Regions from separate parts of the Lysinibacillus sp. FW12 genome, predicted to be linked through region 1. Evidence: riboswitches for the same ligand, from Rfam matches in the RefSeq annotation. Region 1 holds a riboswitch; each other region holds the start of a gene.

Region 1 (10,663 bases):
CAAATATTTTTTTAATCTTTGCCATATTCATACCCTGTTCTAAGTAGTCTTTAACCTCAAGCAATGTGTCGACGTCATTTAGTGAGAACATTCGACGGTTGCCTTCTGTTCGGTGCGGCTCAATTAAATGGTGTTCTTCATAATAACGAATTTGTCGTGCCGAAAGTTCAGTTAATTGCATCACAATACTCATCGATAATAACGGCATAGTTCGTCTAATTTCACGACTCATTTAAGTCCTCCTCCAATACCCGCTTATCATATAACGAAATTTTTTCACTGTCAACCAACCATGTGAGGTTTCCTAACATGACAATGTTATTTTTTTTAAAGTGCTAGAAAATTGTAAAAAACTGTTCAAATTTTTAATTTCCACATGATTATTTTTGAATAGCTTGAACAGCACTGCAAATAGCAAACTTCACATGTTCATATGTCAGTCCACCCTGTATAAAAGCTGTAAACGGCGGACGTATTGGACCATCTGCTGTCAATTCAATACTAGAGCCTTGGATGAATGTTCCCGCAGCCATGATGACATCATCTTCATAGCCGGGCATATAGGCTGGTTCTGGTGCATAATGGGCATTTATTGGGGAATTGGCTTGTATTTCACGACAAAAGGCAATCATTTGCTGTGCCGTTTGGAATGAAACAGATTGAATTAAATCCGTGCGATTCGCCTTATAGCTTGGAGACGTATTCATCCCGATTTCCTCTAGCATGGCTGCCGTAAAGATTGCCCCTTTTAATGCTTGTGATACAACATGGGGTGCTAGGAAGAATCCTTGATAAAAATCTCCTAGCGTATTTAATGTAGCCCCCGCCTCTGCCCCAATACCCGGAGATGTCATGCGATAGGCACATTTCTCCACCAAATCGGCACGGCCAGCAATATAGCCACCAATTTTAGCTAAACCACCACCAGGATTTTTTATCAGTGAGCCGGCCATTAAATCAGCCCCAACCTCTGTAGGCTCCTGTGCTTCTACGAACTCGCCATAGCAATTATCTACAAAAATGACCGCTTGTGGGGCCAATTGACGAATCTTTGCGCACATTTCCGCAATTTCTGCAATCGTAAAGGAAGGTCGTGTCGCGTAACCTTTAGATCGTTGAATTGCAATCATTTTAGTTTGCGGAGTAATAGCCGCTTCCACACCTGTCCAATCAATTGCTTGGTTATTCAGTAAATCGACATGGCGATAGCCGATTTGATAATCTTTCAAGGAGCCTGTATCTTTGTCACCACCATCGACAATAGATTGCAATGTATCATATGGCTGACCAGAAATATAAAGCAGCTCATCACCAGGACGAAGTACACCGAATAGACTAAGCGTGATCGCATGTGTTCCGGAAATGATTTGTGGTCGTACAATGGCAGCCTCTGCACCGAATACTTCCGCATAAACACGCTCTAGATTATCGCGTCCCTCATCATCATAGCCATAGCCGTTTGATGGATGTAAATGATAATCACTTACTTGATGCTTTCTGAAAGCTGCTAGCACCTTCTGTTGATTATAAAATGCCATTTCTTCGACCTTTGCATGATAAGGTCGAACTCGCTCCTCTATTTGTGCTGCTAATGATAGCGTTTGTACTGATAAGTTAGATGTAAACGTCATTCTTTTCTTCTCCATTTCACCGTTGTCCCGCATTTCAATCAGTAAGATTTTTATGATCTAAATTGAACTAACTCTCTCTAGAATTTGCTAATCAACTACTGGTATATCAACGCTCATGACAGATCTTTTTCTTTATTTCATTATCATCTTAACAATTTGTATGTGTACCTGCAAAACTTGCCTATTGTTTCTAAGCGCATTTTACGCTAAGCTAATGTGCGGACTTGTTTCAAGAAGCGTGTTTAATGACTGAATTTGGCTCATAAATCCATAGATTTTGTTACAAGAAAAGTCTTTTAACATAAAAAGAAGTTTATTTATTAATAGAAGGGGTGAAAGGAATGGCTTGGGAGGTTTTTAGTATTATCGGAACAATTGCCTTTGCTATTTCTGGGGCAATTATTGCCATGGAAGAAGAATACGATTTATTCGGTGTCTATATACTCGGAATTGTAACTGCTTTTGGCGGGGGGGCTATTCGAAATTTACTTATCGGACTACCTGTCACGACCTTATGGGGGCAGGATATGATGTTTCAAATTGCGTTAGCAGCGATTACTATATTTTTTATTTTCCCTCATCATTTGATTCAGCATTGGCATCGTTGGGGTAACTTCACAGATGCGATTGGCTTATCAGCATTTGCAATTCAAGGTGCGTTGTATGCCGTTAAACTAGATATGCCTATTAGTGCTGTGATAGTAGCTGCTGTCTTAACTGGTTCGGGTGGCGGCATTGTGCGTGATTTATTGGCTAGACGTAAACCATTAGTTCTACGAGATGAGGTGTATGGTGTTTGGGCTGCACTTGCAGGGCTAATTATTGGATTTGAAGTGTTTACAGGAGACATCTTCCTTTATATTTTATTCGCCATCATCACAGTGTTACGCATTCTTTCCTATATGATGAAATGGCGTTTGCCTTTACGTAAGCTAAATCGAGCATAATGAATGGGGAATAAGCCCAAATAGTATTGCAACTATACAGGCTTATTCCTTTTTTATTTAGCTAATAGTTGCATCGCTTCCTCTAACGTCACCATATTGTTCATCATGGAGCAGGCTGCATCTAAAATGGGAAAAGCTAAGGCGGCACCAGAGCCTTCTCCTAAGCGCATGTTCATATGTAGCATTGGTTCAATGCCGAGTAACGCTGCGGCAATTTTAGCACCCGGTTCCTCTGAAGCATGGGAAGGGATAATATAATCTTTTACTTTCGGTTCAAGCTTATATGCGATAAGTGCGGCAATAGTTGAAATAAAACCATCAATCACAACCGGCTTACGATGGACAGCTGCCCCTAGTATGATACCAGTCATGGCCCCTATCTCTAAGCCCCCGACTTTAGCTAATACATCTAAACCGTCTTGAGGGTCTGGTTGATTGACCTCAATAGCTTTTTTAATAACCGCTGCTTTATGAGCAATGCCACCATTGCCTACACCTGCCCCAAACCCTGTTACTTCAATTGGATCACATCCAGTCAATACAGCTAAAATAGCAGCACTAGGTGTTGTATTACCAATGCCCATTTCACCTGTGCCAAGTACATTAGCCCCTTTTGCTATTTCCTCTGTCGCCACATGAATTCCTACTTCAATTGCTTGAATGGCTTCCTCTTTAGACATGGCAGGTCCTTTTGCCATATTGTCTGTACCGTACTTAATTTTATTGATGATGACACCTGCACCGTGTGGAATCTCTTCTTTCACCCCTACATCTACTGTGACCACCTTGGCATTGGTAATGTTTGCAATCGCGCAAACACCTGTACCACCTTGAGGGAAATTTAATGTTTGAAAGACCGTAACATCTTGTGGATTCGTGGTTACACCTTCTTCACAAACACCGTGATCAGCAGCACAGATAATAATGACCTTTTTATCAACGAGCGGATATAATTGTCCAGTTATCCCAGAAAGCTGCACAGCAATGGACTCTAGTTTTCCTAAACTACCAGGGGGCTTACAGAGAGCATCTATACGCTTTCTTGCTTGCTCCCTCGTTTTCATGTCAGCACCTTGGATGTTTTGTAACGTGTTTTGTAGTAATTGCATGATAATTTCTCCTTTCCTTTTAAGACAAAAAGAAAAAGCCTGTAGTTTATCGTCACAACAAATAAACTACAGACTTTTCCATCATCCATACCTTTTAAAGCAAATAGGCAGGTCTCCTGGCTCAAGTTCAGCATTCCATAGCACCTTCCCAGCAACGCGCTAGTGGTATTTACTATAGAACTCCCTTATACAGTGGCGGGTCCGCTAAAGATTTTCACTTTATTCCCTATTCTCCCCTTTGGGCACCTAATGCTTTTATTAAATTACTTTAAATCTACGACAGCTTATTCTTCCTGTCAAACCCTTTTACACTTTTTCAATTTCACTTTGTAATGTGGAGCCTAATAGGAGAATGGCTCCTATTAGTTGTAGCAGCGTCATTTTTTCTCCAATAATCATCGTGGAGATCACTAATGATGTCAGTGGATCAATATAGCTAAGAATAGCTATACTTTGACCTTTTAGCTGTGACATGCCTAAAAAGAATAAATAAAATCCTATACCTGCATGGACAATGCCCAATACGATGAGTAATAGAATAGAAGCAAAATTTATTTGCATCACCTGAAAACCCGTCGTTCCTACAATATAGAGGCTGAGGAAAAATGCAGCTAAACAGAGTTGGATAATCGTATTATGTGGTTCCTTTAACCCGCGAATATTTTTATTTGTAAATGTTAGTAGGGTGTAAAAGCATGCCGCAATCAGACCATAGACAATACCAATTAAGTGTCCACTATTTTCTGCGTTCTGACTTTGCACTATCAAAAAAAGACCGATAAGTGCTACAACAACATATACTATTTTTCTTGCAACTAGCTTTTCTTTTAAAATAATAGGCGATAAACAGATGACCAATACGGGTGCAAAATAATAACTTAGGGCAGCATTAGCAATGGTCGTTTCCTTATACGCCTGAAATAAAAATATCCAATTTCCACATAAAGCAACACTTGAAATTAATAACGGCCATTTATTCAGGACAATAGCGCTTCTTGCAAAGCTTTCCTTTTTATAAATAAAAATTACTAGTAAAAAACAAGCACCAATGCCACTCATCCAAAAGGCAATCTCACTAGAAGCTAAAGGAATATACCTTGCAAAAACACCGACAGCACCAAAAATAACCATAGATAATACAAATGCTAATTTCCCGCTCATTAAAAATTCCTACTTTCTACGCATATAGTTTGAGCCTATACAGTAGAATCTAATAAGAATGAGCAATCAGTTATCGGATGCCTAAACAGTAGATTCTACTGTAAAGACATTGTTGGGGGTGCTATTGATCGAAACATACAAAATCCCTCCTTCATTACATGTTATCATAACATATTTCTGAAAATTCAGGAGAGTTTGTCTTTGAAAAAATGAGGTAAATTATTCAATAATCTAAATGATGAAAAAGGAGAAGATACGATGAATGCAAAAGAATTAAGAAACGCCATTGCTGAAACATGTGAAACTCATGATAGCCCGTATGCCCAGCTCGTAAAACCAATTAATCAGTTATTAATGGACATCGACGCATCTATTAGCGAAGAAACAGCACATACAATTATAAAAAATTTAAAATTATTTCATAGCGGACATAAATACATTACGGAGTGTCACTTTGATGAAAGTGACAATTTTTTAAAGGATGGTATTGAGCTTCTCCAAAAGGGGGATCTTGCGAATGGTGCACTACAAGTTTACGGGGCTGGTTTGAACTTTGCCAGTTATGCTGCAAAGATTAAAGGACAAAAAAATGTGAATCTTTATAACAATTTTGCAGAAAACTTTGGTTACATTATGAATTCATTAAAAGAATAGACCTAAAAAAAGAAAGAGTAGGCACTCTTTCTTTTTACGTATCACATTATTTAAATTCTAGTTCTCCATCATATGCAAGCATGCCGCCTTCAAGATTTGTTACATCAAATCCTTGAGCTTCTAAATAGGCGCAAGCATTCGCAGAACGAGCACCAGCCTTACATACAACAATATACGGCTTTTCTACATCTAATTCATCTAAACGCTCTGGGATTGTCCCAAGGGCAATATGCTGAGCGCCAGGAATCATGCCATGCGCTACTTCTTCGTCTTCTCGAACGTCAATAATATATAGGTCTTCATTGGCATCCAATAGATCTAATAATTGCGTTGTTTCCATCGATTTCATAAAACTCGTCCTCCAAATATCAATTTCCTCTATCATTATAGCCTGAAGAAAAAAAAACAGCCAGTGTGGAGAACACTAACTGTTTAATACTATCTTTTTATGCTTCTGTCTCTAAAAAATCTATTTGTTTAGCTGGAACGAATGTAGAAATGGCGTGCTTGTAGATTAGGTGCTGTTTATTTTCAGCATCTAATAATAAAACTGTAAAATTATCATATGATTTCACAGTCCCTTTTAACTGAAATCCATTTAACAGAAATACAGTTACAAAAACACTGTTTTTACGTAGTTGGTTCAAAAACGTATCTTGCAAGTTGATTGATTTCATCAAATAGCCTCCCTACTAACTTTCTACCTCTTCATTCCTATAGTAGCACGTTCTACCAATTTATCAATTAGTAATTTTTAGAAATATTTCTTTAATTAGCAAGAAAATATGTCAACTTTTATAATTGCTCATCTGTCGTCATAAAATAGACATCCATTTTATTGCGGAAATAGGTAAGCTGTCTTTTTGCATAGCGGCGAGAATTTTGTTTTAAACTGTCTATCGCTTCCTCAAGGGAACATTTGCCATCCAAATAATCATATAGTTCCTTATAACCAATCGCTTGTATGGACTGAACACCTCGAATATTTTGCTGCCATAATCCTTTAACCTCTTCTAAAAGACCTTTTTCCATCATCAAATCAACACGATGGTTAATGCGGTCATACAGCACTTCACGTGACATATTTTGACCTAGCCCTAAAATGACATGCTTGTATAGAGGCACTTCACCTCGATTTTGTGCTTCTGCAGCTTTGGATACACCGCTTAATTCTAACATTTCCAATGCCCTAATCACACGTCGAGTATTGTTTGGATGAATCGTTTCAGCCGTTTGAGGGTCTAGTTGTTTTAACTTATCGTGCATTGCCTCTGGACCAAGCTTTGCTAATTCATCATAATAGGCTTTACGTGCAGCCTCATCGACTTTTTCATCAGTAAATTGAAAATCATATAAGACAGCTTGTACATATAAGCCCGAGCCACCTACTATAATGGGTAACTTATGTCGAGATTGGATTTCTGCAATTTTGGCTCGCACTAGTTTTTGATAATCTGCCACTGAAAAAGATTCTGTCGGCTCTAAAAAGCTTAGTAGGTGATGTGGGATACCCTCCATCTCTTCTTCCGTAATTTTAGCAGTCCCTATATCCAGTCCTTTATAAACTTGCATGGAGTCACCATTTATGATTTCACCATTATATTTTTTTGCAAGTTCAATACTTAAAGCTGTTTTCCCAGAAGCAGTTGGTCCCACAATAGCTACGACCTCTGCCTGCTGTAATCTAGTTTGTATCATATTTTTTTAACCACCGTAATATAACTTGAAAGACTTCTTCTTGATTGTCTTCATTTAAAATTTCATGCCGCTTATCCTCAAATAAATAAACCGTTACATCTTTTACACCTACCGCAGTTAATTGTTCAGCAACTGCGTAAACCCCTAGCCCCTGTTCACCTACGGGATCCTTACTACCACTAATCAAGAGGATAGGAAGATCTTGTCTTACCTTCGCTAATTCTTTTTTACGATTTAGTGTTGTTAAGCCCGTCGTTAAATCAACGAAAAATTGATTGGTCGGAATAAAGCCACAATAGGGATCATCAATATACTTTTGGACTTCTTGCTGTACTGAGCATAGCCAGTCATAGGCAGTTTTTGGATTCGGAAACTGTTTATTAAAGCTACCAAAGCTCAGCTGATTTAACAAATTACTTTCCGACTCTTTACCAAGTCCCTTCGCTAATGCTTTAGCGACAATATTTCCCACTGCATGCAAAGCTGTAACATTTCCGGTACCACAAAGAATTACTTTATCAACTTGCTCTCCGTATAGTTGAATATAACGCCGTGTAATGAATGAACCCATACTGTGACCAAATAGAATGAATGGGACATCTGCAAACGGTGCATGTAATTGCATTATCACTTCATGGGCATCTTTTACAACCCGTTCAAAGCCGTTTTCTTCAGCAAAGAAGCCTAATGTGCCATTATAAGCGGCCGTTTCACCATGTCCACGATGATCGTGCATCGTTACAGCATAGCCAAATGCATTGAGTGTTTTGGCAAATGTTACATAACGACCACTGTGCTCTGCCATACCATGCAAAATGTGTATATGACCAATGCATGGCGTTGATGGCTCCAATGTTCGCGTGAAGACAAATTGATCATCCGACATTTGAATATAACGCTCCATCCCTTACTCCCCTTCATTTACAAAATTTGTCGCATCCATGATAGCTTGATCTAATTCAGCTATATAAGTATTTTTTTGTTCTTCCGTATAATTCAAGTGTTGTTGCATTACTTGAACCACTTGTTGCTTATAGAGCTTCACTGCTTCAATATCAAAGTATAACAAGCCAGTACGACGAATAAAGAAGTCGCTCGGTGTATAGACCATTTCTGCTTCAATGCCATACAATAGCATGGCATGTAAGGCTAAAGGCATTGTACTGCCATGTTCATGTAAATATTTCACACGATCAAATAACGCATCAACATTCGTACCATACTTTTGTACAAGCTGTTTGGCTTCATCATAATTCAAGCCATATTGGACACCTTCTCGTGCTTTATAGGCTATATAGTCAGGGAAATTAATAGCGTTGATTCCCTTTGCACCCGAGAGTGATAGCTCACGAGTTAAACATTCACTCGCATGCTTATAACGACGAACCTTAACAATTTTATCTACAATTGTCTCTGCCATTTGACGATAACCTGTGAGTTTTCCACCTGCAATCGTCATTAAACCACTTGGTGCCGTCCAAATTTCATCTTTTCTTGAAATTTCAGAAGGGTCCTTTCCTTTTTCATAAATTAGTGGCCGTACTCCTGCCCAAGTGGATTCAATTGTTTCTCTAGTAATTGTAGCTGTTGGAAAAACACGTTTAGCTGCATCAATTAAATAATCCACATCTTGCTGGGTTGCAATAGGATGTACAGGATCACCTTCAAAGACAGTATCAGTTGTCCCTACATAGGTTTTGCCATCTCGTGGAATGGCAAAGGCCATACGCCCATCGGCAATATCAAAATAAACAGCTTGCTTCAGTGGAAAGTCCTTTTGTTTTAGGACAATATGAACACCCTTTGTTAATCGTAATTGCTTGTTATCAGCTACTTTATCTTTTTGTCGCACTTCATCTACCCAAGGCCCTGTAGCATTGACAATTTGTGCAGCATGAACATCGAGTATTCTCCCCGTTAAATGATCCTCCACCTTAATGCCAACAAGCTTTTTCTTTTCGTAAATAAATTCCTTCATTTCTGCATAATTAAGACACAATGCACCATATTCAGCAGCCTTCTTTAATACCTCAATCGTCAGACGCGCATCATCCGTTCGATATTCAACATAATAGCCGCCACCAACAAGTCCATCTTGATTGAGTAATGGCTCTAATGCTAGTGTTTCTTGAGCGTTTAACATCGTTCTTCGTTCATGTTTTTTTACACCTGCTAATCTGTCATATACCTTTAATGCTAGAGATGTTGTCAAAGGACCGAGCGAGCCCTTTTTATATAAAGGTAGGAGCATTTTTTCAGGCGTTGTTACATGAACCGCATTATCATACACAATCTCACGCTCACGTCCCACTTCTGCTACGACACCCACATCAAATTGCTTTAAATAACGTAAACCGCCGTGAATAAGTTTTGTTGAACGGCTAGAGGTACCGGCTGAAAAATCCTGCATTTCTATTAATGCAACTGAAAGTCCTCTCGATGCAGCATCTAATGCAATACCTGCACCTGTTATCCCTCCACCAATGACTAATACGTCAAAGCTATAGTGCTCAAGATAATATAAAATTTTTGGACGATGCTCATATGAAAACATACTTTTTTTCCCCCAATAGCTATGATTTAAAAATTCGTGTAGCTTCTACAGCCTTTTGCCAGCCTGTGTAAAGAGCTGTGGCTTGTTCTTCATCCATTTGTGGTTGGTAGGTTTGACCACTCATCCATAATGCCGATAAAGCCTCTTGGTTTGGCCAGAAGCTAGTAGCAAGCCCTGCTAAATAGGCCGCGCCTAGTGCTGTTGATTCATTGAGCTTTGCTAGCTCTACATGGAGCTGTAAAATATCACTTTGGAACTGCATTAAAAATTGATTTTTGACGGCCCCACCATCTACACGCAGCACTTCAATTGGTGTGCCAGCCGCTTCCTCCATCGCATCTAGTACATCCTTCGTTTGATAAGCTAGTGATTCAAGTGTTGCCCTGATAAAATGTTCTTTAGACGTTCCTCGTGTTAAGCCAAAAATGGCACCACGAGCATCTGTATCCCAATAAGGAGTACCTAGTCCCACAAAGGCGGGTACAACGTAGACACCGTCCGTATCATCTACTTTTGTAGCATAGGTTTCAGAATCTTCGGCGGTGCGTATCATTCGTAGTCCATCCCGTAGCCATTGGATAGCTGACCCAGCTACAAAAACACTACCCTCTAATGCGTAAGTCACTTTCCCATCTATTCCCCATGCAATGGTTGTCAATAATCCATTCTCAGATGTTACCGCCTGCTGTCCCGTATTTACTAACATAAAACAGCCTGTGCCGTACGTGTTTTTGGCCATTCCTTTGGTAAAACAAGTTTGCCCAAATAGAGCTGCCTGTTGATCACCCGCAATACCAGCAATTGGAATTTTTTCACCAAAGAAAATACTTGGAGCAGTTTCTGTGTAAATTTCTGATGAATTTTTCACTTCAGGGAGCATGGACATAGGGATATCTAACAGCTTGCAAA
Region 2 (10,663 bases), 1.6 Mb from region 1:
ATACTGCCGTCGCACAGGCTCCCGTCGTATAACCGTGACGCATGTCCTTGGGATCCTTTTTGGGCTTCCGCTCCATTATTTTTTCGCCTGCTCATCCGCTAAGAGTGAGATGGCGTTTAATGCGGCAACCGTCACTGTACTACCGCCTTTACGGCCAACATTTGTAATGTACGGAATACCTTCCAGTTTGAGCAACTCTTCTTTCGACTCAGCAGCTGACACGAAACCAACTGGCATCCCGATAATTAAATCTGGTTTTGCTAAGCCTTCCTTAATTAAACGAATCAATTCCAGTAATGCTGTTGGTGCATTACCGATTGCATAAATACCACCTTCATGCAACTTAGAAGCCTTTTGCATAGAAATGATGGCACGTGTTGTATTTTGTTTTTTCGCTTCTACTGCTACATCCTCATCTGCAATATAGCAATGCAGATCACCACCGTGCTTTTGGAAACGTTTTTTACCAGATCCACTTTCAATCATTTGGACATCGGCAATGACATGACGACCAGCAAGGATCGACTTAATACCCGCTTCAATGGCGCCGGGAGTAATAATGACACTACGACCTAGTTCGAAATCAGCCGATGCATGGATAATACGACGTACAATCTTCCATTCATCTTCGGAGAAGTCATGCTCACCCATCTCCTCTGCAATAATCGAGAAACTATAGTCGTAAATTTTATCTGGGTCTACTGTTAACGGTTTGAAATCTGTTTTAAAATCCATGGATAATGCCTCCTAAATTGTATGTTGAACAGCCTGTAAGACTTCTTCAAATGTTGAATATTGTTGCCCATATTGAATATTGGGTCTTGCTATCAAAATTGTTTCAATATTACAGGCAAGAGCTGCCTCTAGCTTTTCATCAACCGAACCGACTTTACCGCTTTCTTTGGTAATCATCAAAGTGACCCCATATTGACGAAAAAGGGCTTCATTTAATTCCTTTGAAAATGGACCTTGAATGGCTACAATATCACGTTGTGCAACACCAAGTGCCTCACATTTTTCCATATTGTCCAATCTAGGTAGCATGCGAGCGATCACTCTTGTATTTTCTAAGCCTTGTAAAACCTTTGTAAATGTCGCAAGTGTTTTACTACCTGTTGTCAACATGATGACACCGCGTTTTTCTGCTGCTAGCTTGGCTGCCTCCTCATAATCCTTCACCACAGTAATAAGTGGATGCGTATAATGCTCATGCGCACGTTCATAACGGATATAAGGTACTTGCGCCTGTTTAGCTGCAGCCATTGCATTTTTCGAGGCTTCCTCTGCAAAGGGGTGGGAAGCATCTACTACCAATTGATAGCCCTGGTCCAAAATAATGGTCGCCATTTCTTCCGCTGTCAATCGACCTATTAAATGTGGCAAACCAACATCAGCAAGACTTGAAGCTGCCGATTCTGTTACAACTGTGGCGGTTACAGCATGGCCTGCACTTTGTAAGGCAAGAGCTAGATCCCTTGCATCACTCGTCCCTGCTAACATGAAAATCATTTTACCGGCTCCTCTTCATGATGATGCTCGTGATGTTCGTGATCATGATGGTGGTGGTGGTCGTGACCATGATCGTGATCGTGATGATGGTGATGATGGGCATGTCCATGAACCGCCGCATAGGCGCGATAATTTTCTAAATCTTGCATCCCTGTTGATGTACCGTTAACTGCTTGCTCAATACGCTCTAATAAAACATTTTGTAATCGTTCGTGGTAGCCAAAATAGTTAGCAATTTGAATATCACACGCTGGATATTGCTCATTAAATTTCTTACACATATCATTCATACGTTCCATTAAAATCCCTGTGAATAAAAAATAAGGAAGCATAACAATTTTTTTAGCACCTAGCTTGACACAGCGCTCGATCCCTTCTTCGACACGAGGATCCGTTACACCCATAAAAGCGCTTTCCACATATTTAACAGGTAGCTCCTCCCATAAAAGACGAGTAATTTTATAAAAATCACCATTTGCAGATGGATCACTGCCACCTCGTGCAATTAATAAAATTGCTGTATCTTGCTCTTCCTGTTCCGCATTAAAACCAATTTCAGCGAGACGATCTTGTAATATCGCAAAGATTTCTTCATGAATTCCAATTGTTTGACCGTACGTGAAAGTAATATTCGGGTAATGCTCACGCGCATGCTCGATCTCTGCTGGAATATGTAGCTTCGAATGACCAGCATGCAGTAAAATGATCGGTATTACATGAACCTCTGTCGCGCCCTTCTTCACGCAGTTCGTAATACCCTCTTCAATATTTGGTGAAGCAAATTCAAGGAAACAAGTTTCCACTAAAAACTTTTCATCAATACGAGGCTTCATTTGCTCGATAAATGTACGTACCTCATCATTCCCTGCTGCTAAACGGCTCCCATGGCCGACAAATAAAATCGCTTTCATCTCTTTTCTCCTTACCTAGTCGCCGCACGGAGCTGGCTCTACTTTTATTTTGGAAGACATATCTTGATACGTATAATGCAGTATCTTTTTCACACGTTTAAAGTATTTAAACAAGCGTTCATTTGGATGAGCATTTGCTTTATATTCTTCAATAATGTCTGTAATAAGTGGGAGTAGCTGTTCAGGCTCCAACCCTTCTACAACTGGCTGCGCTGCATGAGCCGTACGACCGACTGGCTTTGCTCCAATAAAAACATCAAATTTACTTTTACGATAGACGATGCCAATATCATCAAATACAGCTCGATAACAGGCCATACCACAGCCATTGAAGCCAATATTTAATGTTTTAGGTAAGGACATGCCGCCTAGTTTTTCTTGTATTTCTTCCGCATATGGAATGGAATCAGCCTTTTCACCGTAGCAAAAATCACAAGCCTTCAATGACAGGACATCCCCAATAGGCGCTAATAAAAAGCCTACTTCCTGTAATTTCTCTGTAATGCGTTCAGGCTCTGTCGTCGGAATTTTTAAGTGGATTTGATGGTCTGGCGTATATTCCATCGTGCCCTCTTCTCCAACCACCTCTGCTAATGTCATCATTTGCTGTGGTGTGAAAAACTTATTGGCTACCCCTGGACTTACTGCTAGCTCAAAAATAGATTCTATTTTTTGCTGCACAAGCTTCGGCGGCGTGACCTTAATTGCACTTGTTCCTTTCACCATGGCGAGTGCCGCTGTTGCCATTTCAAGCGCTGTTTTTTTCGGCCGAGGCGTAGCCGCTACACTGGGTTTATTAAATCGGCCAGCATTAGGGTCTGCTGCAAAGTCATCACGTGCAGTCCCTGTCTCTTGGTTCATTGCCCACGGCTCATTTTCTTCACGTAAACGCTGATGTGGTCGTAATGGCTGTTTTTCTTCCCCAAGTGTATATTTACGCTGGTAGCCACGTGGCGTAATCATTTTATTATCATAGAAAAATGTTGATGAATTCCCGATAATCACGGTTGTCAGCATACCAATATCATGTTCGAGCATTTCTGCTAATGTTGTCATCGTCACTTCCTGACGTTCTCTATAGGCACTTTTTACAAGTCCTACTGGTGTGTCTGGCGAGCGATATTCTAAGAGAATTCGTTGTGCTTCTACAATTTGTCTTGTTCTCCTACCACTTTTAGGATTGTATAAAGCAATAACAAAATCAGCCATTGCAGCAGCCTCGACACGCTTTGCAATTAAATTCCATGGTGTTAGGTGATCACTCAGACTAATGGTACAAGCATCATGCATAATCGGAGCCCCTAGTAAACTAGCACATGAATTGATTGCTGAAATACCAGGAACTATTTCTACTTCAATGCCTGTAGCTTCTGTCCAGCCTAATTCGATTAACACTTCGTACACTAATCCCGCCATACCATAGACGCCAGCATCCCCACTCGAAATTACGGAGACGATGCTGCCTGATTCTGCTTGACGAACAGCCTCTTGAGCACGTGATACCTCTTCTGTCATTCCGGTACTGACAATAGACTTTGCACTGACTAAATCTTGAATAAGCTCTACATAGGTTTTATAGCCTATGATCATATCACTTTGTTGTAAAGCCTCTACTGCTCGTGTCGTAATATGCTTAAAATCTCCAGGTCCAAAGCCCACTACGAAAATTTTCCCTTTTTGCGCCATGCTGTTACCCCTCTTTCACCTTTTCGATCCCTTTAATGGCTGTCGTTTGTGCTGTACGCTGTAATGTACCTTCCCGAAGTGTAAAGACATGTTCGTTGTATAATGATTCATGATGTAAATCTTGTACGAGTATTCTTGCATGCTCTGTTGATGGCACTCGATACCAATTTCCTTGTGGATAGGCGATGACTACACAAGCATCCTTGCATCGTCCATTACAGCGCGTTCTTGTCGTATGTATTTCCTGATCGAGTGCTTGTCGCTGTATTTCATCTCGAATGGCTAAGGTAATTTCCTCAGCATCCTTTCTCATGCAGCTACTGCCATTGCAAATAAAGAGATGTGTTTTCATCCCCTCTAAATTCCATGTTGTCATCTTCTGTCTCCCCTCATTTGCTTTCTGGAAAAAGAAAAAACCCTCACTCTTAACGAAGAGTAAAGGTTTTGTAGAAGCCAAATAAAAACGAATAGAATAAAATACAGGTACTCGCTCTCGCTTCAACTTCTCCCTCCGAAAAGTTTGCATGCACAATCAAATAAGCAGGTTTCCTGACTTAAGCTTCATTTTACTATCGCACCTTCCCAAGTTTTCACCAGTGGTACCTGCGAATTCATCAGCTATTACAGTAGCGGGGGCTGTATTGGATTTTCACCAATTTCCCTATTATCTCGAGCTATTCGAGCACTTATTGACGTTTTATATGAAATTTATTATCTTCTTCAATTGTTTAGAAAACTGTCTCTATCATATCTTATTATTTTAAAATTTCAATATTTCTTTAAAAATTTATGACAAATTTATCAATTTTGCTCGAATCTTATTCTTTAAAAAACTAAGTTCTCCTTACTTCTATCTAAATTTTCTATATGGATATGCAATTAAAAATTTTTATATAAAAAAATCTAGCACAATTATGGAAATTTATGTTACACTTTGTCGTGAAATCTCACAACTTTATGTTTTTTCGGTGTAAAATGCTTGCCATTTTACTTAAAAGGGAAGCCGGTTTGAATCCGGCGCGGTCCCGCCACTGTAATAGGGAGCTTTATAGATAATGTCACTGTCCAATGATGGGAAGACCTATAAAGTGTTGAACTAGAGCCAGGAGACCTGCCGAAAAAAAGGTGATCGTTTCAACCTACGAGGATAGGTGTGCGGCTTAGCAGATGAGAATGATTTGCTTTTTTTAGCTATGCACTTTTCCAGCAGCGGAGAAGTGCTTTTTTATTTTACGCACGCTACATTCTTAAAAAACTAATCGTTAGGAGGAAAGCTTTTGACATTTTCATGGTGGAAACTTAGTTATTTTTTATTGGCCTTGTTAATCGTGCCAAACCGGGCCTTTGCTATGCATATCATGGAAGGCTTTTTACCCATTGAATGGGCCATTTTTTGGTGGGTCATCACGACTCCCTTTATTATTCTAGGATTGCGTTCCATTCGAAAAACAATGGAAGAAAACCCTGAAACAAAAATGCTCTTAGGGCTTTCAGGAGCCTTTGCTTTTGTGCTATCGGCCTTAAAGATCCCCTCTGTTACCGGGAGCTGCTCCCACCCAACTGGCGTTGGACTTGGAACAGTTTTATTTGGACCTTTAGCAATGAGTGTCATTGGGACGATTGTGTTATTATTCCAATCATTACTATTAGCGCATGGTGGTATCACTACTTTAGGAGCCAATGCCTTTTCTATGGCTATTGTCGGTCCGTTTATTGCTTACTTTGTTTTTAAAGGGGCTCAACAAATAGGGTTGTCATTTTCACTTGCCGTTTTCTTTGCCGCTATGCTTGGTGACTTAGGTACATATATTGTGACTTCTGTCCAACTAGCACTAGCCTTCCCTTCAGAGGTTGGAGGTTTTATGGCATCCTTTACAAAGTTCGCAGGAATTTTTGCCTTAACACAAATTCCGTTAGCCGTTAGTGAAGGAATTTTAACAGTCATTGTGATGAATTTCTTGAAAAAATACAATGTCAGCGAATTAAAAACTTTACGTGTTTTCTCTACAAAGGAGGCACATTAAAATGAAACGTAATGTATTGCTATTAGTGATTGTAGTGCTGTTAGCCATCATCCCACTGTTCATCCAAAAAGGAGCAGAATTTGGTGGTGCTGATGGAGAAGCAGAAGCTGCTATTGGAGAAATCGATGCAGAATATGAACCGTGGTTCGACAGCTTATGGGAGCCGCCAAGTGGTGAAATCGAAAGCTTATTATTCGTCCTACAAGCCGCTATTGGTGCTGGTTTTATTGGCTACTTCATTGGCTATATGCGCGGCAAACATAAAGAAGGTTAACCAACATGTTGCTCATTGATAAATATGCCTACCTCAATAAGCTAGCGTTCGTTCATCCACTTGAAAAAATGATCTTTTCACTTGGACTACTTCTAGTAACGCTTATCATGAAAGATGAAGGTCTTTCACTCATTACATTTTTTGTAATGAGTGCTTTTATCATTATAGGTGCGAAAATCCCGCTTAAATACTATATTAAATTACTATTACTACCAGCTTTTTTCTTGCTGACGAGTCTCGTATCCATTTTACTAGCTATTACACCTTCAACCACTGTCTTACCTGCGCATGTTTGGTCTTTCACGTGGATGGCTTGGACAATATTCATCGGGAAAGCAAGTGTCCTAACTGCGCAACACTTGTTCTTTATCGTTCTTGGCAGTATTAGCTGTTTATATTTTTTAATTTTGACCACATCCGTACAAGGAATTTGTTTTGTGCTACGACAATGGCGACTTCCCTCACTCCTAGTCGAGCTAGTAGAATTAACCTATCATTTTATCTTTATTTTTTTAGAGAGCATGCAAAAAATTCATCTAGCCCAGCAGGCCAGGCTTGGCTACCATTCACCTATGCAGTGGCTACGCTCTATATCTATGCTTATTGCGGCACTATTTGTTGAAATGTTTCAGCGTAGTCGAGAGCTCAACAATGCCATGCAGTCACGGGGTGGTGAAAGCGTTTATTGGCAAGAGACGAGCTCTTATAGCAAGAAAAACTGGCTAGGCATGGCCGTTATTTTTCTAGTGCTCATCGTTTATGGAGGATACTTCTCATGAAAAACTGTTATTTTGAACTAAATCAGCTGTCCTATGCCTATGCTGATGGAACGAAGGCTCTGACAGACATTACCTTACACATACCTAAAGGAAAAAAAATCGCCATCCTAGGTCATAATGGTGCTGGAAAATCGACTTTATTTCAGCATCTGAACGGCATCTTGAAGCCAACTGCTGGAACGATATTATTTGAAGGAAATAAGCTTCAATACAATCGAAAGGCATTAAAGGCACTTCGCCAGCAAGTCGGCATCGTTTTTCAAGATGCGGATCATCAACTTTTTTCAGGCACTGTCAAGCAAGATATCGCATTTGGACCGCTGAACCTTGGTTGGTCTACTGCAAAAGTTGAAGAAAAAATAGCATGGGCTGTTGCACAGACAGAAGTGGGAAATTTACTCGATAAACCGATTCATTTTTTAAGTGTAGGTCAAAAAAAGCGTGTGGCAATGGCAGGTGTGTTAGCGATGGAGCCCTCTGTCCTCCTGTTAGATGAACCAACAGCTGGTCTTGATAATTATTATTCTTCAAAAGTTTTACAAACTTTAGCTAAATTAGCAGACGGTAAAAGAACGATTTTACTGGCTACTCATGATCTCTCTCTTGCTTATGAATGGGCGGATCAAATTATTGTTATGGAGGGTGGATCAATTATTTATAATGGCGATCCTATCACCTTGTTTTATGATGAAGAATTGCTAACACAAGCTCATCTAGAACGACCATGGGTTTTAGAAATGGTCTTAGCATTACAAAAAAAGAAATTAGTGCAGGAAAGCATCCATATGCCCCGCTCTAAAAAAGATATAGAAAAATTAATTGACCAAATTGAATGCTAGAGAAAAATTTTCCTCAATTACGAAACTTTACTAATCTTTATTCGTATATGTATAGTCGAGACTAAATTTACAACCCCAAGGAGAGATAACAATTGAAAAGTTGGTTTAACAAATCTGTCGCAGTTGTAGCATCCGCTGCACTAATGGTTCCTACCGCTTCTGCCTTTGCTGAGACACCACAACATACAGCAAAAAATGTGCTGGCAAACAGTTCGAAACAAATAGAAAAGAATGAAGAAAAATGGATGAGCAAGGATACAATTGTTATCAAGCATTCAGGTCTTGATAAAAATGTACATAAAAAAATTGGCTCTAAAGTCATCCGCTCTATTCCTTCTTTAGGTTACGATGTAGTTCAACTGAACAAAGGGGTAACAATCGAAAAGGCCGTTTCATACTACTTAAAGCAAAACGGGATTAAAAGTGTATCCCCTAGCTATGTATATCATTCTTTCACTAAAGACATAGATCCAAAAAAACAAGAGATGTATCATTTAAGTCTACTGCAAATGGATCAAGCACTCCAATTAGCTGGCGATCATGATGTAAAAGTTGCTGTCATTGATTCTGGTGTCGATTTTAAACACCCCGATCTCAAATCTCAAGTACTCCCACCCTATAATGCAGCAGCACCTGCAAATGCTACTTATCCAGGCGACCATGGAACACATGTGGCGGGAATTATCGCCGCAGCAAAAGATAATGGTATTGGTGGACACGGGATTAATCCAAAAGCAAAGCTACTGCCAATTGATGTATTCAATGGCAAAGAGGGCGCAAATGATTTCATTATTGCACAGGGCATTCTCTATGCCATTGAGCAAGGTGCCGATGTCATTAATATGAGTCTAGGGGGCTATGGGGAATCTCCACTGATGAAGGAAGCTGTTCAGAAAGCCATTGATAGTGGAATAACAGTTGTGGCTGCTGCTGGAAATGAATCAACAGATGATTACTCCTTCCCCGCTTCATTCGAAGGTGTCATTAGTGTTGGTTCGACGAATGATCGCAACAAGCTATCAAGTTATTCAAATTACGGACCGTCCGTTGATGTTGTGGCACCTGGTGAGGAAATATATAGTACGGTTCATGATGGGAAAAAAGGTTCTTCCTTTGTCAAATTTAGTGGCACATCTATGGCATCGCCAGTCGTGGCAGGTATTGTCTCCCTTCTTAAATCAAAATATCCAAATTTAAAGCCGCATGAAATAGAAGCCATTCTGGAAATGACAGCACAAGATTTGGGCGAGAAGGGTTATGATCTTACGTATGGTCATGGGCTTGTAGATCCTGTAAAAGCATTACAGTTTGATTTAAATAAACTGCCTAAGCATTATTCAGAGACTAAGGAAAATCAGCTTAAAAATGCCAAAGTACTAGCTAAAAATAAGTTGAACACGGAACAAGGTGTATTTGAGCAACAGGACGAGATAAAATGGTACAAGGTTGAATTAGACCAGGATGAATATGCTCAGCTTACATTAAAAGGTGCTGATAAATATGATTATGCCTTTGACCTATATTTCTACCCAAATAGCGGGATTGGTGATGTAGAACCGATCAATGTGAATGATGTTCGTGTAGGTAAAAAAGAAGGATATTTATTTAAAGCAGATCAAAAAGGCACACTATTAGTTGGTGTTAAAGATCATAATGGCAGCTATAGCTTAAAAGGTAAATCTACTTATGTCTTTACAGCACAAACGACGAAGGACCTGCCAATCGATACATTGGATAAGTCTGCAATGGAGCCCATTAAAAAGTTCCCATATAGTACAGCAGGCAAAAACTATACCCTTCTGTCAAAAGATCAACAGCAAGATCAAGATTATTTCACGTTTTCTGTAAAAAAACCTACGACGTTAAAATTTGATCTTACTGGGATTCCAGGTGTTACCGCTTCTATGGAGCTTTATCTAAAAGATGACCTTTCTCCAATACCACCACAAGAAGCCGGCAAAGCTGAAAATGAGGAAGTTGAAGAAGAGGAAGCTTATCCAATACAATCTGCTTATGGTGCAGCGAAAGGTGAAGCAGTCAGCATGATAATCGATGCTGTTCCAGATCAAGAATACGTATTAAGTGTATCTAATGAGAGTAATAGTGAGTTTTCAATGGAGATGTTCTTTAGTGGTGGCATTGAAAAAGAGGAAACGATCAGTGAATCTATGATTCCTTACACATTAAAAGGTGAAGTGGTGACCCTTCCTCCTGACGAGGATGGACTACCTTTAGATGAAGCCATGTTAGAAGAAAACGTCCCAGAGGAACAAGTACCTATTTCACCAAGTAACATAAAAAAACGCAATGAAATGGATAGCCTGATGAGTATGTTAATGACACCTATGACGTCGGGCAATCTTGAAAATGTTGATCAAATTCTGAAACAGGCGATACGCTTTGATATCGGCGAAGATCAAAAAGCTTATTTCCAAACTGAATATGATGAAGATTTCTTCACATTTAAAGCGAAGGAAGACGCTCTCTTTAGTTTTAGCTTTAACAAAGGTACAAACCAAATGCCTACGGGTACAGTGTTTGAATATGACGAGGAAGCAAAGGAATTAATTCCGGTTTCTTCCTTAACAAATGATCTCGGCATTTTAGCACTACTACTTGGTTCAGCCGGTAATGAAAATGA
Region 3 (10,663 bases), 1.6 Mb from region 1:
CAGTCTTTGAGCCATAGAGATCATCCATAGCATCCAATGCTGCTTGTAAATAATCTTCACGAGCAGACATCAATGCATAAAATTGCTGTAATTCTTGTTCATTATACTGATGCTGAATAGCTTGAGCCATTTTTTCCACCATGGGTTGTAAGTGTATATTAGTGTCTAGGTAGTCTTCCATGATTGTTTCCTCTGGTACATCTAAAGCTAGTAAAATCAGGGCGCCTCCTATACCTGTTCTATCTTTTCCAACTGCACAATGGTGAACAAGACCTAAATTATCAGGATTTTGAATGGTTTTCATTAGCTCCTTAAATGAGGGATTATTAAAAGGCATTTGCGCATAAAAATTTCGGAACATTTCGGGGCTTACTACTTTATAAAAATCTTTACCACCAGCATTTGTGGGCATTTCAAAAGCATGATTACCCTTTGCTGGTATTTGAATATATCGAGCATGTGAGAACACGGGGTTAGGATTATGCTGTGCTTCCTTGTTGTCACGGTAATCAAAAATAGTTTTAATACCTAACATTTCAAATCGCTCTTTATCTGCTGATGTCATTTTACCAAGTGCTGCAGAGCGGTAGAATAAACCCTTCTTTACAATACGTCCATCCCTTGTCTTATATCCCCCCATATCTCGGAAATTATAGACTGCCTCAAACGGAATAACCTGTGTATCTAACTGTTCCATTCACTACCCTCCCTAAATTATTAAGCATTCTTACCTTTATTCTATAGAACAAATTAAATTAATTCCAATTTTCACGCTAGGTAATAACTAACCATATAAAAATGGCTAGCCGTTAGATCGGCTAGCCTTGAATTGTTATTTAAATAACTCTGGATACACAGCTTTAGCTACTAATTCTACTGCTTCTCCAATACGTGGACCAGGACGATTAGAGATATCAGTATCAAGAGACTGTACAGCTTTATCTTGAATAGCTTTCACAGTATTCCAACCATCACGTGTCAAAATTTCCCCTATAGGATCTTCTGTATAGTTTACTGTTGTTAATATAACCTCTGGATTTTTCGCAATAACCTCTTCCTCAGACACTTGCGCCCAATTGTCTAAATCAGCAAAGACATTCTTAACATTGGCTGCATTTAATATTTCTTGCTGGAAAGTTCCAGCGCCTGCCGTATAAATATCTGGCTTAGGACTAATCTCTAAATAAACATTTTTCGGTGCTTTTACTTCTTTCACCTTTGTTTGTACTTCAGTAATTTTCGCTTTAATCTGTTCGTTTAATTCATTTCCTTTATCTTCAACACCCATTACAGCAGCTAGTTGTTCAATATCCCCATAAACATCATCAAATGATGTGGCAGATTCAATAACAAAAACTTTCAGTCCCGCATCTTCTAATGGTTTCAATGCATCCTTAGAGCCAATTGTGTAAGCAATGACCACATCTGGCTTTAAGGCTATAATGCGTTCACTATCGAAATTCTGAGAATCAGATACTCGTTCGATTTTTTGTGCTGCTTCTGGATATGTGTCATACTCTGTTGCTCCTACGATTTTCTCACCAACACCTAGTGCAAATAAAATCTCCGTATTACTTGGTTGTAAGGAAACAATAGTTTTTGGTACTTCTTTAAATTCTACTTCTACACCACGATCATCTGTTACTTTGTAGGTTGTTTGTTCAGTTTGTTGCGTATCCTGTGAAGCCTCTTTATTTTTTGTATCTTCTGAGGTACCACAACCTGCTAAAACTAATATTAGTACTAGCACTGATAGCCATTGGAAATTAAATACTTTCTTCATTCTTACTCTCCCTTTTCTTTTTCATTGGATAGGATTTACTAATAAACGGTATTTCAGCTATACCTGCTTGGTGATTCATATAGACTGCCATGACAAAGCATACATTTGCTAACAAGCCTAAGTAGTCGAAAAGGATAGCTGGTACCTCTCGTTCCTCTGAAACCTTATGTAATGTACGATATGATTTTTTGGCTTCACTGCGGCAAAGATGTAAAGCAGCAGCAGCCTCTGTGCCCTGAGGTAAAACAAAACTTTGTATTTCTTCCTTCACATGACGAACATAAAAGTCATAGCGTTCGCTTAACCAAGAAAGATCTTCTTCTGTTACTGCTAGCTTTCCTCGGACTGAACCATTGACATGGTAAGCCATAGGTAACATAATCAGCAAATCATCTGCGACAACTTGTACATCCTCCTTTTTTACTGCAGCTAATGCAACCCCTAGATGTGTTGTGAGACTATCTGTTCGAATCTCATAATCAACCGTTGAAGCCTTCTCACGCATAAACGGATAACAAGAATAACGTGCATCCTTTTTCACTTGATGTACCCCCTTCCCATTTTGATAAATTCTTACATGAACGATAGCATAAAAAAACGCCGCTCCTTTAAGCAAAGGAACGACGAAAATAACATAATGATTGCCAATTACTATGACATTACCTATGTAATTTGCCGTATATCCTCCTAGCTTCCGAAGAGTTGTTATACGTTCAAATAAAGGTCGGTCTCCTGGCTTGTACAATTCATTAATGAATTTTAATGAGCTATAAAGAACCTTCCCATCTCCTTGGAGACAGTGGTATATCTTTATAATGGCTGTACTTACAGTTGCGGAAACAGCTTCGGTTTTTCACCGAATTCCCGATTATGCTAGTTAGCACCTTTATTCTGCAAGAATATTTCATTTGTAAAGCAGTTTACCATATATTAATAGGAAAAAACAGTTGTACTCCAAATAGAAACTTTACATCTGTACAAAAAAACACCATCTCGCTACTTTGAACGGATGGCTGCCTTATATTTCTTTTTGTGTTTAACTTCGTGCTCTTCATCAATTAAGCGGTGTGCAATAGCTATTAATTTAGAGTCATTCGTTTGATCATAAAGCTTTTTAAAAGAAATAATAATATCATAGCGAATAAGAGAGGGATGCTTTTCATCCAAACATGTTTGAAATCTCTTAGCTAGATACGAGACAACTAAGTCTCTTTGTACTTGACCTGCTAATCCAATTTTCCAAATAGCTTGTAACGCGTTCCTCGCCGTGGCAAATCGCTCATCATACGTCACAGCCCAAATTTTCAAAAAATCCTCCAATACCCTTTCTTCTGGATCACTTTTTGCGGCTAAGGCACATAAAATTTGTGCAGCACGTGCACGAGCATGTCCATCTTTGTATGTAAGTGCTTGTACAAGCTGTTCCCATACTGCATATGTCCAATCTACGGGCTCCTGCATAATTTTCATTAGTTCCTCGTAAGATTCATATTGAATATCGTGGTCACGCTCTGTTAGATTACTAAAAAGTTGCAAAATCTCTTTTTCCATAATTTATCCCTACCTTTATTGATTCAGAACGTAATAAAATTTGATTTATGGTACACTTAACTTAATTTTTTCGCAAAGAAGGTGAGTTTATGAATAAATTTAATGCTAGGAAATTGATTTTTCGAGTAATTGTGATTCTATCCTTACTTGTAGCTGCCTATTTTATTATCCCTGTGTCCATGCCTTTACTATTTGCAGGTATAAGTGCATTTTTCTTAGAACCAATCGTCATGTTCTTTAAAAGGCGATGGAAGATGTCACGGAAAATAGCAGTTGCTTTTATATACATAGTGAGTGTTATGGTTATATCTATTATTTGCTATCTGTCCATTACACAAATCATGTCGCAAATAATTTTACTATCTAAGCAAGCTCCCTATTATATTTCCAAGCTATCAGATATGTGGCTCCATATGCAAGAAAATATCTCTAAATATACAGAAGACTTTCCACCAGAAGTAAGTGCTTCACTTCAAAAAACCACAATGGATTTCATAAAAAAAGTTGAAGAATTCTTTTTAAGCTTTTTTAATTATAGCAAAGTTTCAGCCTTCTTTTCAGAAATTCCAAGCCTATTTATCAGTCTTCTCGTTTATATGATTGCTCTATTCCTATTTATGCTTGATTTGCCTAAATTAAAGCAAATCACTTATAAATATTTAAAGCCCAACACTGCAAAGAAAATAAAGATTATCCTTAATCGTCTAAAGGATGCAACTTTCGGTTATATGAAGGCACACTTATTTGTAAGCTTTATTATTGGAGGCGTCACACTTATTGGACTTCTATTAATCCAGCCCAAATATGCCATAACAATGACGATTATTATTTGGTTAATAGATATTGTCCCTTTCCTAGGCTCTATCATTATTTTAGCTCCATGGGGACTTTATCATTTACTGATGGGTAACACAGCTATTGCTGTAAAATTATTCATCTTAGCTGCTATTTTACTTATTATTCGTCGAGTAGTCGAGCCTAAATTAATGGGAGACCATATCGGTTTATCTACATTGCCAACATTAATCGCCATGTTCATTGGTCTTCAGTTATTTGGTATTATCGGTTTACTTGTCGGTCCCTTTGTTATAATTTTCTTTATTGCATTGAAAGAGACAGGTGTCATTAAGTTAAACTTTAAAATTTAAAAATTTTTAAGCTAAATAAAAAAAGGTCATCTTTGTATTTTTTCTCTACAAAGATGACCTTTTTCTCATGTCAATCGTCTATTAGTTAAAGAGGCTTGCTTATTGAATACGACCGAAGCCTACTAAATATTGATTCCACCAATCAAGTGATTCAATTACGACACCGTTGTTTTGAGCATCGATCATTGTGTTGTTACCTAAGTAAATACCTACGTGCGCTACCCCAGACCCGTAGCTGAAGAATACTAAGTCACCAACTCGTGCTTCACTTGCTGAAATACGCTGTGTTGCTAAATATTGTTGTGATGCTGTACGAGGTAAAGAAACACCTGCTTGTTTGTAAGACCATTGTACAAGACCTGAGCAGTCAAAGCCTGTTGATGGGTTGCTACCACCCCAAACATAAGGACGACCTAGGAATTGCTTAGCAGTTGAAATAGCATCTCCTGATGATGCTGTACCAGCTCCAGAGCCAACAATAATTTTTTGTGGTTGACCACCACCAGTATTTTGAGTTGCTTGTACTACTGGCGTTGCTGCTTGAAGAGCACGTAAACGAGCTGCTTCTTCTTCAGCTGCTTTACGCTCCGCTTCTAAACGTTCTTCTTCTTGTTTCGTTGCAATTTGAGCTTTTAATGCAAGTGATTTCGCTTCGTTTTCAGCCTTTTTCACTTCCATTTCGCTTTCCTTTTGTTGAAGCTCTTGGAATTGTTTTTGAAGCTCTTTTTGCTTTTCATCTAATGTAGCTTTTTGTTGCACTAAGCTTGCTTTATCTGCTTCCTGTTGATCCACTAATTCTTGGTCAGCATCCATTAATGTTTTAACCGCTACGACACGGTCCATTAAATCTGCAAAGCTTTTTGCTTCAAGAACGACATTTAAATAAACGCCTACAGTGTTATCTTGTGCTTGATATGCAGCCATACGCTCACTTAAGATTTTAGAGCGTTGTTCAATACGTTTTTGTGTTTCAACAATACTAGCATCTACTTCTTTAATTTCAGCTTGTACTTGTTTAAATACTTTAACTTTTGCGTCGATCTCTTGTTGTAGCTTTGTTAATTCTTGCTCTAATTTCTTCACTTGTTTATCTATTTCAGCCTTTTTCTCGATCATTTGTTGAGAAGTTTCTTCGGCATGTACTTCTGTTGGTTGAATTGTATTAAATAATAAGCCGCCTGCTAGTGCCAATGCTAGCACCATCGACTTACGCCATTTATTGCGCTTTCCCACGTTACCTTCATTTCCCTTCATCTATCAATTTCGCTCTCGATATCCTATGTAATCACTTGAACGATTTCTATTTTAATTAATTGTTCTTATATTTATATTAGCCTTTTAAAGTTTAGCATTTCCGGCATAACTTTTATACTATTTCTCATCTATTTAATACATTAGTAAAACTCGAAATATTTCTGTAACATTAGATATAATGCGTATTTATTCTACAAATAACCAATTTAATCTACATAGCGATAAAAATAGCTTATTCGACATTAGACCTACGCATCGTTTTGTAATGTTTTTGTAATATTTCTCTACAATGTTTCAAAAAAAAGATAGGGAAAAGATTCCCTATCTACTGTTTCATTGATCTTAGAGCTTGTATCGATAATCTTACTAATAAAATGGCACATAAAAATAAACCCAAATAGGCGGCAGTATTTAAGTAAACCGCATAAGAATCATGAATAAATTGGGAGATAGCTAAAAGCGCCACGGATATAATGCCAAAGGTGATCCCTACTAAAAGCAGCACAAAGCGAGAAAACAAATGTGTAATAAAACGAGCATTATGTTCATCTGAAAAAACATCATGATGTAAAATAATCTTCCCGCTTTCAACGCGTTGAATTAGCTGATCTACTCTTCTTGGCATTTTACGTAAAGTAGGTATAAGCATGGACAGTTCTTCCTGAAGTCGCTCTTTAGTAGCCATTGGTTCTTTAAATGGCTTTAAGAAAGAGGCACGCATATATGTAGCAGAAAAATCCTTTGCCTCGGTAAAAATATCAAAACGGGAATCAATTACTCGTAAAGTGCCATCCAGTGTCACTAAGGAACGAAGAGCCAACCCTACTGCAGGATAGAACGCTAAACCAAAGTCCCTTACTACTGTAAATAATGCATGAATTAATTCTTCAGTCGGTATACGATCAACATAGGAGATTTTTAGTAAAATTTGATCAATTGCTTGCTCCATCCTTGCACGGTCTGCGTGATCAGCTTTTTCCACTAATAATGTTAAGCCATCATATAAAACGCTTGAATCATTAAGCTGAATGCCCATCAAGAATAGCTTCAAACCCTCCTGCTGTGTAGCGCCTAATCGCCCAACTGCACCAAAATCAAGCAGAACTGGTGTGCCATCTGTTTCATCGATGTGGATATTTCCTGGATGCGGGTCTGCATGGAAAATTCCAGAGAATAACATTTGTTCAAAAAATGAATATAATACTGTTCTTGCGAATTGCCTACGATCGATAGACAACCGTTTGAATTCAGCTGCCCCATCTGCTACGCTTTGCCCTCGAATATATTCCATCACAATGACATTCTCATTACTGTAGGCTGTGTATATTTTAGGTATTCGAACTTTATAGTCACTTTTCGCTAGAGCATTTTTAACCTGTAAAGTATTACGGACCTCAATATCTAAATGAATCTCCTCACGTAATCCATCCGCAAATCCACCAGCTAGCTCCCGAAAGCCTAATGACTCTGCCCAAGTTGATTTTGTTGAAAGCCAGTTGGCAAACTCCTCTAAAATTTCAAGATCATCACGCATGATTCCTTTTACTTCTGGACGCAAAAGCTTAACTACAACATCTTCATAATTTTTAAGTCGCGCCTTATGCACCTGACCAATAGAGGCAGCCGCAATGGGTTCCATTTGAAAATGGCTAAATATTTCATTCATTGGTTGTGGAAGTGAGCCTTCTAAAATTTGTGTAACTTGCTCCTCTGGTAAAGGCTTCACACGGTGCTGAAGTCTTTCTAGCTCATCTATAAAAATGGGCGAAAATAATTCCTTCCTCGTTGACAGTACTTGTCCAAATTTAATGAAAATCCCACCACATTGCTCTAATGTTGCTCTTAAGGCAATGGCAAGCTCTTTTTCATTTTCACGTTGCCTAGCATATTTAATCGTTTGCACAACACCGTTTGTGACAGCAATTTTTAGTACTTGCCTTAAACGTTTCTGTTGTCGCCAATAGCTACGCAGTCGAAATAACATGGATTTTTGGCCGTTTCGCCGGTCTCCTGTTGCTATACCACTTGGATCAAACAGTTCAAAAACTAAATAGAGTAACATAGAAATGAGTAGCATACTCCCAATCCAAATGAGCGTACTGACTTCTGTCACCGTTTGCATCATCGTTTCTGATAAAAAATCCGTATGGCGCAAATAAGAATACCAGTAAACAAAAGAGGTTAATGTCACACTAATAACAACCGATAGCACTCTACGAACAAAATTGATATTGGAGCCAATTAATCGTCCACTAACAATGTAAATCAAACCAGATACTATGATAATTTGGATCAAAAACTTCAAAAAAATCAACAGTGTCACCTCCTGCACCATTTCCATCTCTTACTACCGCTAGTATAGCAAATTTATGTACTAACTTTCTTTTACAAGGATCATAACTAATATTTTGTTATCCAAAATTGCCCATGAGCCGCTTAACTTAACAAATAGGAAAGGGACGCTGTCAGCCAGCATCCCTTCAGTCATTAGTTAGTAGAAAGCACTTTTTCCCAATCAATTGTGCCATTTTTAATTTGTTCTCGTTTTTCTTTATTCATAATGTCATTTGGGCGCCCGCCTTTTGGCCAGTCTTTATCGTGGTTTGCCCATTCTGGTCGATCCTGCGATAAAATAAAAGCGGCTAAATCAGCAGCATCCTGATCTGTTAAAGTACCTGCTGCTCCGACTGGCATATTGTTTTGAATATAACCAGCCATTTTTGATATCCGCGCCATCCCTGCTCCATCATTGAAGGAATTATCTCCCCATAATGCAGGACCTGTATTTGCACCCGTACCAGAACCATCAGCAGCATGACAAGCTATACAGGACTGTCCATAAAGCTCCTCACCATTTGCAACATCTGGAATCGGAACATTCTTCATATCACTTGTACCAGCCCATTCACGTTTTGCTCCTATTGGTACACCTTCAGAAATATAAGCAAAATACGCTACCATGGCCTCCAATTCATCACTATTCATTTCAAATTTTTTACCATTCATACTACGAACCATACAGCCATTAATACGCTCTTCTATCGTCACAACATCACCAGAGCGTCCAATATATTGTGGATAATTTGCCATGACCCCTACTAACGACGATGCTTGCTCATCATAGCCTGCTCCTGCATGACAGCTTGTGCAAGATAATTGATTCCCCACATATTCATCTGCTGCAACATGTGTGTTATTCACTAGCTCATAGCCGTATAATATCGCCTCTTTCATAGGTCCATCCGGCACCTCTTCAATACTTGGTGGAGCATAGACCAACGACTGAGCAGCTGCTGTTGTTGGTATTTGTGTCTGCACTGTCTTTTCATCCTTGCCAGCATTTGACTCTACTGAAATTTTGTCGCTGACAATTGTTCCAACAAAGATTGAGCCTGCTAACAGTACTGTCCCTGCTACTCCTGCTACTATAGGTTTCATCTATAATACCCCCCTTTGTATCTTCCTTTTCATTTTAGCAACATAGCAATTATTTGGATGTGATTTTTCTCACACATACCTAAAACAGAACCATTAAGATGATAAAAATGGTTAAAATATACATTTTTATTGTCCTACAACAAAGAAAACAAGACTTAATACCTCTTGCAGTATATAGCCATATCTGAATAAAAAAGTGTCGAGCACATCATGTACTCGACACTCATCTAGCCTTTTACAATTTACATACTCCATCGGCACATACAGACTCACCATTTCCCATTATCTTTATTATTGGTTGGATACCCGCTATTTCCGCCGCTTGATGTAAAGTTTTTACAAAAACCTCATTTGGTTCAGCGCCTTTAATACCATATCTATTTTCAAACACAAAGAATGGTACACTTTGTACCCCCAGTTGTTGGGCATCATAGCGATCCTGTTCTAATGCTTCACTAAAGTCAGCCGATGTTATGATTTTCTTCGCTTCTTCCACATTTAAATTTAATTTCGCAATAACTTTTAATAAAAAATCGTCATCATTTACATCTTTACCCTCTTTAAAATAACCAGCCATTAATGCTTCTGTATAAGCCGTCGCTTTACCAAATTGCTGTGTCCACTTCGCTAAACGATGTGCTTTTTCAGTATGGGAAGTGGACATCTTAGCAAATTCATAATCCAAACCAACCTCCATTGCTTTCATAGCTATGCCCTTGACCATTTCTTTTACTTCTTCTAGCGTGATATCATATTTTTTAGCCATCGCCTCGTAAAAGGTTGGTGCATTCACTTTTGGTATATCTGGGTCTAATTGAAATGCTTTATATTCAATTTCCACTAGTCCTGTATAGCCTGCAATATCAATTGCCCGTTCTAGTTCTCGCTTGCCAATATAACAAAACGGACATGTGAAATCAGAAAAGACTTCAATTTTCAAAGCTATCCCCCCTTATAAAATGTCCATCCAAATTTTTATCGCTGTTGCTAATATAAGAACCGCTAAAATAACTTGTAGGAATTTCGTATTTAACTTCCCCCCTACTTTCGCACCAAGTGGAGCCGCTATTAGACTAGATACAATTAAGATGAGCGCTGGAAGATATTCAACTTGTCCTGTCATTAATTTTCCAACGGTACCTCCTATTGAGGAAATAAAAGTAATAGCAAGGCTTGACGCAATGGTCATACGTGTTGGGATTGCTAAGACAATAAGCATTATTGGCACTAATAAAAAGCCACCAGCTGCCCCCACAATCCCTGAACCGATACCAACAATAAATGCTAATATGACTGCAAGTAGTTTATTAAAAGTAATCTCCTGCATCGATTTATCATCAATTTGCTTTTTCGGGATGAACATCATCACAGCTGCAATCAACGCAAGGATACCATAGACAATGTTAATACCGGACTCTGATAAAAATTTTGAACCAAAGCTCCCTACAAAGCTTCCTGTTAATATGGAGCTCCCCATATAGATTATAAG

What was found. A riboswitch is a leader RNA that binds a small molecule or an ion and turns the genes downstream of it on or off. The one in region 1 is predicted to bind cobalamin.
Region 2: it holds a riboswitch for cobalamin, as region 1 does, so the genes downstream of both, SJW71_RS09815 ((2Fe-2S) ferredoxin domain-containing protein) here and cobT (nicotinate-nucleotide--dimethylbenzimidazole phosphoribosyltransferase) in region 1, are expected to answer to the same signal.
Region 3: it holds a riboswitch for cobalamin, as region 1 does, so the genes downstream of both, SJW71_RS02595 (hypothetical protein) here and cobT (nicotinate-nucleotide--dimethylbenzimidazole phosphoribosyltransferase) in region 1, are expected to answer to the same signal.

What each region holds. Positions count from the first base shown of each region.
Region 1 covers NZ_CP139094.1:3,490,587-3,501,249, forward strand. The annotation lists gene SJW71_RS18135 (MerR family transcriptional regulator) at 1-232, opposite strand, end outside; gene SJW71_RS18140 (aminotransferase class I/II-fold pyridoxal phosphate-dependent enzyme) at 381-1,631, opposite strand; gene SJW71_RS18145 (trimeric intracellular cation channel family protein) at 1,973-2,578, shown strand; gene cobT (nicotinate-nucleotide--dimethylbenzimidazole phosphoribosyltransferase) at 2,632-3,687, opposite strand; cobalamin riboswitch at 3,777-3,952, opposite strand; gene SJW71_RS18155 (DMT family transporter) at 3,994-4,848, opposite strand; gene SJW71_RS18160 (hypothetical protein) at 5,107-5,502, shown strand; gene SJW71_RS18165 (rhodanese-like domain-containing protein) at 5,549-5,851, opposite strand; gene hfq (RNA chaperone Hfq) at 5,949-6,179, opposite strand; gene miaA (tRNA (adenosine(37)-N6)-dimethylallyltransferase MiaA) at 6,298-7,200, opposite strand; gene SJW71_RS18180 (alpha/beta fold hydrolase) at 7,187-8,104, opposite strand; gene SJW71_RS18185 (glycerol-3-phosphate dehydrogenase/oxidase) at 8,108-9,754, opposite strand; gene glpK (glycerol kinase GlpK) at 9,774-10,663, opposite strand, start outside.
Region 2 covers NZ_CP139094.1:1,920,328-1,930,990, reverse strand. The annotation lists gene SJW71_RS09840 (cobalt-precorrin-5B (C(1))-methyltransferase) at 1-76, opposite strand, end outside; gene SJW71_RS09835 (precorrin-8X methylmutase) at 76-735, opposite strand; gene cobK (precorrin-6A reductase) at 748-1,509, opposite strand; gene SJW71_RS09825 (sirohydrochlorin chelatase) at 1,506-2,420, opposite strand; gene cobJ (precorrin-3B C(17)-methyltransferase) at 2,436-4,106, opposite strand; gene SJW71_RS09815 ((2Fe-2S) ferredoxin domain-containing protein) at 4,111-4,482, opposite strand; cobalamin riboswitch at 4,629-4,811, opposite strand; cobalamin riboswitch at 5,056-5,239, shown strand; gene SJW71_RS09810 (energy-coupling factor ABC transporter permease) at 5,384-6,130, shown strand; gene SJW71_RS09805 (energy-coupling factor ABC transporter substrate-binding protein) at 6,132-6,404, shown strand; gene cbiQ (cobalt ECF transporter T component CbiQ) at 6,410-7,183, shown strand; gene SJW71_RS09795 (energy-coupling factor ABC transporter ATP-binding protein) at 7,180-8,022, shown strand; gene SJW71_RS09790 (S8 family peptidase) at 8,115-10,663, shown strand, end outside.
Region 3 covers NZ_CP139094.1:476,973-487,635, reverse strand. The annotation lists gene SJW71_RS02605 (tyrosine-protein phosphatase) at 1-697, opposite strand, end outside; gene SJW71_RS02600 (ABC transporter substrate-binding protein) at 833-1,783, opposite strand; gene SJW71_RS02595 (hypothetical protein) at 1,767-2,324, opposite strand; cobalamin riboswitch at 2,489-2,686, opposite strand; gene SJW71_RS02590 (hypothetical protein) at 2,780-3,334, opposite strand; gene ytvI (sporulation integral membrane protein YtvI) at 3,424-4,482, shown strand; gene SJW71_RS02580 (C40 family peptidase) at 4,582-5,736, opposite strand; gene SJW71_RS02575 (ABC1 kinase family protein) at 6,062-8,050, opposite strand; gene SJW71_RS02570 (c-type cytochrome) at 8,224-9,174, opposite strand; gene SJW71_RS02565 (DsbA family oxidoreductase) at 9,410-10,114, opposite strand; gene SJW71_RS02560 (sulfite exporter TauE/SafE family protein) at 10,127-10,663, opposite strand, start outside.